2 regions of the Actinoplanes lobatus genome follow, and region 1 is predicted to be linked to the other one. Evidence: predicted binding sites of a transcription regulator. Region 1 holds the regulator's gene; the other holds the start of a gene.
What was found. Region 1 encodes HrcA, which represses chaperone genes, less so after heat shock. Its sites were predicted from a motif close to GGTTNGCACNCTCNNNNNGAGNGTGCNAACC; they were not measured.
Positions count from the first base shown of each region.

Region 2: the regulator HrcA is predicted to act here: its motif matches at 1,383-1,413, upstream of BJ964_RS07055 (FmdB family zinc ribbon protein).

Region 1 covers NZ_JACHNC010000001.1:3,474,198-3,477,601, reverse strand. The annotation lists gene dnaJ (molecular chaperone DnaJ) at 1-991, opposite strand, end outside; gene hrcA (heat-inducible transcriptional repressor HrcA) at 1,026-2,051, opposite strand; gene BJ964_RS16170 (DUF4870 domain-containing protein) at 2,181-2,648, shown strand; gene hemW (radical SAM family heme chaperone HemW) at 2,652-3,404, opposite strand, start outside.
Region 2 covers NZ_JACHNC010000001.1:1,597,530-1,600,933, reverse strand. The annotation lists gene BJ964_RS07065 (hypothetical protein) at 1-108, shown strand, start outside; gene BJ964_RS07060 (hypothetical protein) at 144-578, opposite strand; gene BJ964_RS07055 (FmdB family zinc ribbon protein) at 1,005-1,361, opposite strand; gene BJ964_RS07050 (5-formyltetrahydrofolate cyclo-ligase) at 1,511-2,167, opposite strand; gene BJ964_RS07045 (GGDEF domain-containing protein) at 2,250-3,404, shown strand, end outside.

The sequences.
Region 1 (3,404 bases):
GGTGCACGAAGAGCTCACCGCGGCCCTGGCCGCGCAGGTGCGGGACGCCCTTGCCGCGGATACGCAGCGTGCTGGCTGGCTGGGTGCCCGGTTTGACCTCGATGTTCTCTTCGCCGTCGAGGGTCTTGATGGTCATCCGGGTGCCGAGCGCGGCCGCGGTCATCGGCAGGGTGACCCGGCAGTGCAGGTCGTCGCCCTTGCGCGAGTAGACGTCGTGCGGCCGCTCGTGGATCTCCACGTAGAGATCGCCGGCGGTGCCGCCGCCGGGGCCGACCTCGCCCTGCTGGGCCAGGCGGATCCGCATGCCGTCCTCGACGCCCGCCGGGATCTTGACGGTGAGCGAGCGGCGTGTCCTTATCCGGCCGTCGCCGGCGCAGGTCGGGCAGGGGCTCGGGATGACCGTGCCGTGGCCCTGGCAGTTCTGGCAGGGGCGCGCCGAGACGACCTGGCCGAGGAAGGTGCGCTGCACCGACTGGACCTCGCCGCGGCCCGCGCAGACGTCGCAGGTGGCCAGGTGGGTGCCGGGCGCGGTGCCGGCGCCGGAGCACTGGGTGCAGAGCACCGCGGTGTCGACGGTGATCGGCGCCTCCACCCCGAAGGCGGTCTCCACCAGGTCCAGCTCGAGACGCAGGATGGCGTCGGCGCCGGGACGGGTGCGCGGGCGCGGGCCCCGGGAGCCGCCACCGGCGGCCGTGCCGAAGAAGGCGTCCATGATGTCCTGGAAGCCGACGAACGGGCCGGCGCCGCCGGCGCCGCCGGGCATGCCGCCACCGGGCGCGAGCGGGTCACCGCCGAGATCGACGATCTGGCGCTTCTGGTCGTCGGAGAGGACCTCGTACGCCGCGTTGATCTCTTTGAACTTGTCGTGCGCTTCCGGATCCGGGTTGACGTCCGGGTGGTACTGCCGAGCGAGTTTGCGGTAGGCGCGCTTGATCTCGTCGTCGGTTGCCTCCCGGCTCACACCGAGAATTCCGTAATAGTCCTTGGCCACGGGGTTTGGAGTCCTCAATGTCTGCGCGAATCCGTCAATTCTGTGCCAACAGGTCGCCAACGTAGCGTGCCACTGCACGAACGGTAGCGATAGTGCCGGGGTAGTCCATCCGGGTGGGCCCCAGCACGCCGAGCCCACCAACGATCGTGGTGCCCGGTCCGTAACCGCTGCTCACCACGGACGCCGACCGCAGGTTGTCGATCTCGTTCTCGTCACCGATCCGGACCCGGGTGGTCCGGGGCTCCAGGTCGCCGATGAGCTTCAGCAGGATCACCTCCTCCTCGAGAGCCTCGAGGACGGGCCGTAGCGTGCCCTGGAAGTCCAGCACACCGCCACGTGTCAAGTTGGCCGTCCCGGCGAGGGCGAGGCGCTCCTCACTCCGCTCGACGAGGGTCTCCAAGAGTACCGACGCGAGGCACGCCATCGTGGCCCGTCGCTCGGGATCGTCACACTCGTCGACCAGCCGCTGCACCAGGGGCGGGGTGTCGGCGAGCCGCTGACCGGAGAGTTTCTCGTTGACGCGACGGCGCAGGTCCCACACGTCGCCGTCGTGCACCGGGCCGGGCATCTCGACGAGGCGCTGCTCGACCCGGCCGGTGTCGGTGATCATCACGAGCATCAGGCGGGTGGTGGAGATCGGCACAAGCTCCAGATGGCGCACCGAGGAACGGGAGAGGCTCGGGTACTGGACGACGGCGACCTGGCGGGTGAGCTGGGCCAGCAGGCGGACCGTGCGGTGCACCACGTCGTCCAGGTCGACGGCGCCGACCATGAAGCGCTCGATCGCGCGGCGCTCGGCCGGGCTGAGCGGCTTGATCCGGGTGAGCCGGTCGACGAAGAGCCGGTAGCCGGCGTCGGTGGGGACGCGCCCGGCGCTGGTGTGCGGCTGCCGGATGTAGCCCTCCTCCTCCAGCACCGCCATGTCGTTACGCACGGTGGCCGGAGAGACGCCGAGCTTGTGCCGGTCCACCAGGGCCTTGCTGCCGACCGGCTCCTGGGTGTCGACGTAGTCCTCGACGATCGCCCGGAGCACCTCGAGCTTGCGGTCATCCAGACTCATATGACCCCTCCCCCTCTGGCACTCCCGCTAATAGAGTGCCAGTCTACGTCGCCGGGGGCGGCAGCGCGATGATCGAAAGTACCTGCCCGGTCGTCGACCGGCTCGATAGCGGGTCCTAGCGTGTCTTTCATGACAGAACAGCCCCGCCCACCGGACGACGACCCGACCGCCCGCTATCAGCCGCCGGGCGGATATCCGCCGCCTCCCTACAACCCGCCTCCGGGGTACGGCTACGGCTACAAGCCGCCGTCCACCGCCGGCGACGAACGCACCTGGATCCTGGTGGCGCACTTCGGCGGGGCGGCCGGCGCGTTCTTCGGCGGCACGTTCTTCGGCTGGATCGCGCCGCTGGTCGCCCTGCTGGCTCGCGGGAACACCTCACCGTACGTGCGGGAGGAGGCCGTCAAGGCGCTCAACTTCCAGCTGCTCTGGGGCATCATCGGCCTGGTCGGCAGCGTGCTCATCTGCGTCGGGGTGGGCGTCTTCATCGTCGGCGCGGCCTGGCTCATCGCCACCATCCTGGGTGTCGTCGCCGGTGTGAAGGCGGCCAACAACGAGCCGTTCAACTATCCGCTGAGCGCGCGCTTCATCAGGTGAGACTCACACCACGTCACGGATGACCGCGTCGGCCAGCAGGCGGCCGCGCAGCGTGAGCACGAGGCGGCCGTCGTCGTACGCCCCCGGCTCGAGCAGCCCGTCCGCCATGGCCCGCGCGGCTCCCGTGGCGTCGACCCGGTCCAGCGGGATGCCCTCGCGCAGCCGGACCCGGAGCATGACGTCCTCCATGTGCCGGTCGTCACCGCTCAGCGTCTCCCGGGCGTGTCCCGGCGAGGTCCCGGCGGCCAGGCGTTTCGCGTACGTCACCGGGTGCTTCACGTTCCACCAGCGGACCCCGCCGACGTGGCTGTGCGCGCCCGGCCCGAGACCCCACCAGTCGGCGCCGGTCCAGTACAGCAGGTTGTGCCGGCACTCCCCGCCCGGCTGCGCCCAGTTGGACACCTCGTACCAGGTGAGACCGGCCTGGCTCAGCGCGGCCTCGGCGGCCAGGTAGCGGTCGGCCGCCACGTCGTCCGAGGGGTACGGCAGCTCGCCCCGGCGCATCCGGCCGGCCATCCGGGTGCCGTCCTCGACGATCAGGGCGTACGCGCTGACGTGATCCACCCCGGCGCCGATCACGGCGTCCAGCGAGGCCGCGAAGTCCTCCGGGCTCTCCCCCGGCGTGCCGTAGATCAGGTCGAGGTTGACGTGCTCGAACCCGGCCTCCCGGGCCTCGGCGGCGGCCCGCGGCGCCCGCCCGGCGGTGTGCCTGCGGTCCAGGACCCGCAGCACGTTCTCGGCGGCCGACTGCATGCC
Region 2 (3,404 bases), 1.9 Mb from region 1:
CCGGTGTTGCCCGACCAGACCCGTGATGACACCGAGCGCGGTTGGGGTGAGCGCAGCCACTCCAACGATGACCGCCTGCTCGAGGACCGCCCGCCCCACTGGGACTGACCGCCCGGCCCGGTCTCCCGGGGCGTCTCGGCGGATCAGCCGGGGCGGATCAGGATGGCGAAACCCCGGGCCGGAGTGTTTACCGCGCGGTCTGCCTCGTCAGGGGTGAGGGCCAGAAGTAGACCGCCGGTCACCGGGTCGTCGGCTCCGGTCACATCGAGGACCAGGGCCGAACTCGCCACCGGAGTGGGCCGGTCCCGGTCGCCGTCGATTCTCAGCAGGTCCACCCGGTTACCGGGGCGGACCACGGTCAGGGCTGTCGGGTCGGCCAGGCGGACCGGCACTCCGACACTGCCCGGTGGGATCGGCCGGGCGGCGGACTGCCCGGAAGCCGTCGCCGACGGTTCGCCGGTCGCGGACGAAGACGACCGTGGCGTCGCCGCCGTCGGCACGCAGCCGGACGGCTCGATCCACAGGACCGCGGCCGCTGTGATCAACAGCACCGTGGCCGTGGCCAGCCGGAGCAACATGCCTCGGCTCGGCCGGCGCCATCGCACGGGATCGAGGCGCTCGCCGGACCGTGCCGGAGCCGCGCGGGGCATGAGGGCCTCCAGGGATTCGCCGCACCCTGTCGAGCTGTCGTGGGAACGGCCGCGTCGACATCGGGCCGCCGGAAGAGCGACCGCATCGACGTTAGGCACGGGTGGCCCGGTGCCGTGCGGGCGCCTGTGGAGGACGGGCGAATGTGGAAAACCCCCGCCTCGCCAGGAAACCTGCTACGGCGAGGGGAACCAGCGGCGCATCGAGGCGGTGGCCGGGTTCGGGTGAGAACAGCGAAGCGCCGAGCCGGGTTCGGGGTGAGACAGAGCAGCGCCGAGCCGGGTTCGGGGTGGGAACAGCGAAGCGCCGAGCCGGTTGCCGGCTCGGCGCTTCGCGTCAGGGTGGTGGCGGTGCGCTCAGGAAGCGGCCGCGGCCTTTGCCCCACCGCTGCTCGACGAGGAGGTCGAGCTGCCGCTGGTGGAGGAGGAGGTCGAAGGGGGCGACGTCGTCGAGGTGGAGGTCGAGGTGCTGCTCGAGGTCTCCGGCTTCTTGGCGGGGGCGTCGCCGCCGCCCGGCTTCTCGGCGCTCACGCTGCCTGAGCGGGAGTCGTTGCGGTAGAAGCCCGAACCCTTGAAGACGATACCGACCGAGTTGAACACCTTGCGGAGTTTGCCGTGGCAGTTCGGGCACTCGGTGAGTGCCGGGTCGGAGAAGGATTGCACGGCTTCGAGCTGCTCACCGCACTCGGTGCAGGAGTACTGGTAGGTAGGCACGGCTCCTCCGGATCGATCGGCTCTTGGCACTCGCCAACTCCGAGTGCCAATGTTGCGGCATCGGAGGTCAGTTCGTCCACTCCGGGCCCGGCCTGAGGGAGAAGCGGGCGGGTGTATGCGGCCGCTCACGCGGGTCGAAGTGGGGCTGGTCACACCCGGTGGTTCGGGGCCGGGCGGACGGAGAGGCCGCCGGTCGGGGTGATCACGGCGTGGACGCGGCGGTCGTGCGGCTCGGCGGGAACGGTGTCGACGTCCTCGCCGTCGTGGAGGAGCGCCACGATCCGTGGGCCGGAGCGGGGCATGGCCACGCCGTGGTGGGAGGCGTCCAGGTGGGACAGGGCTCGGTCGTAGGAGCCGCCGCCGCGGCCCATGCGGGTGCCGTCCAGGGCTACGGCCAGGGCGGGGACCAGGACGAGGTCGGCGGCGCGCAGGGCGGCCGGGCCCAGTCGGGGGCCGGTGGGCTCCCGTAGGCCCCGGGCGGCGGGGGCCAGGTCGCCGGTGAATTCGGCCCAGTCCAGGTCGTTGTCGGGGAGCAGGACCGGCAGCAGCAGGCGGCCACCGGCGGGGAGTGCCCCGGCCAGGCGGTACGGGAGATCGAGGCCCCCGGGTTCGGAGCCGATCGGGACATAGGCGGCGATCGTGATCGGGTGCTCCGCCCGTACCAGAGCAAGGGTTTGATCTTGAAGTTTGGCCGCCGCGGCAGCGAGCGCCTTGTCCGAGAGTGATCGACGGACCGTGAGGAGCTGTGCGCGCAGCGCGATCTTGATTTGCAGTGATTTTTCCGCATCACCGGTTAAATCCGACATGCAACACCCCCTTTTGAAATGCGGCAAACGGTGCACACTATGTCAGCATCGCTGGAAGAGAAGGTCGCTCCCGGGAGGATGTGTGACACTTCGAGGCCGGCTGACCAGTGCATTCCTGGTCGTCGTGCTCGGTCCGGTCCTGCTCGGGGCGATTTTCGTCGCACTGACCGTGAGTGCCGTCAACCGTGATCGGACCACCGAACGCCTGGACCACGCGGCCACCACCGTGAGCGCCGCCGTGGGTGCTCTCTGCCGCCAGTTGCAGGCCGCAGCCGACGCGGTGGCGGTGGTTCCGGCCGAGAACCGGGTCGCCGTCGCCGATCAGCTGGTCGCCCGCGGGTTGGCCACGACGGTGGACGTGACCGTTCCGAATCAGCCGTTGCTGGGGCGTGCGGCGGCCCACAGCGGGAACGGGACGACCGGGCCGCTCAGCTGTGCCGACCCGGTGCCCGGGGGGACGGCCACGGCGTTCGCGGCTTACGCGTACGCCGACGAAGTGACCGTGGTCGCCGCCCAGGGCGTCGATCCCGCCCTGATGGAGCGGCTCGCTGATGCCGCCGGGGTGGCTGTGGCGATCGGCGTGCCGGCGCCGGATCCCGGCCCCCGCACGACCCGGCAGCTGACCGCGGTGCCCGGCCAGCCGTTGCCGCTCACGCTGAGCGTGCCCACCGGCGAACCCACCCTCCGGTACGCGTTCCTGTTCCTGATCGTGCTGGTCACCGCCGCGGTGGCGGTCCTGGCCGCCCGCTGGCTGGCCCGGTCGACCACCCGTCCGCTCGGTGACCTGGCCTGGGCCGCCGACCGGGTGGCGAACGGTGATCTGGACACCCGGGTGCCGATCCCGCGCCCGGACGAGCTGGGCCGGCTCGCCGCGACCTTCAACCGGATGACCCGTGAGCTGCAGTCCTACGTGCAGGCGCTGACCGCGAGCCGGGATCAGCTGCGCCGTCATCTGGCCATCCTCGGGGACACCCTGTCCAGTACGCACGACCTGGACCGGATCCTGCCGGTGATCCTGCGCACCGCGATGACCGCCACCGGCGCCCGGGCCGGGCTGCTGCTGCTCGCCGACCCGTCGGACGGGCGGCTGGCGGCCCGCTGCGGCGCCGGGCTGACCGGCGCGTGGGATCTGACGCCGGCCGAGCTGGTGCAGCGCCGCCTGCCGCCGGGCCTCGGCGTGCTGGGGACGGTGGCGTCGACCGGCCGGCCGATGCGCGGGACCGGCGGGCAGAGCCCG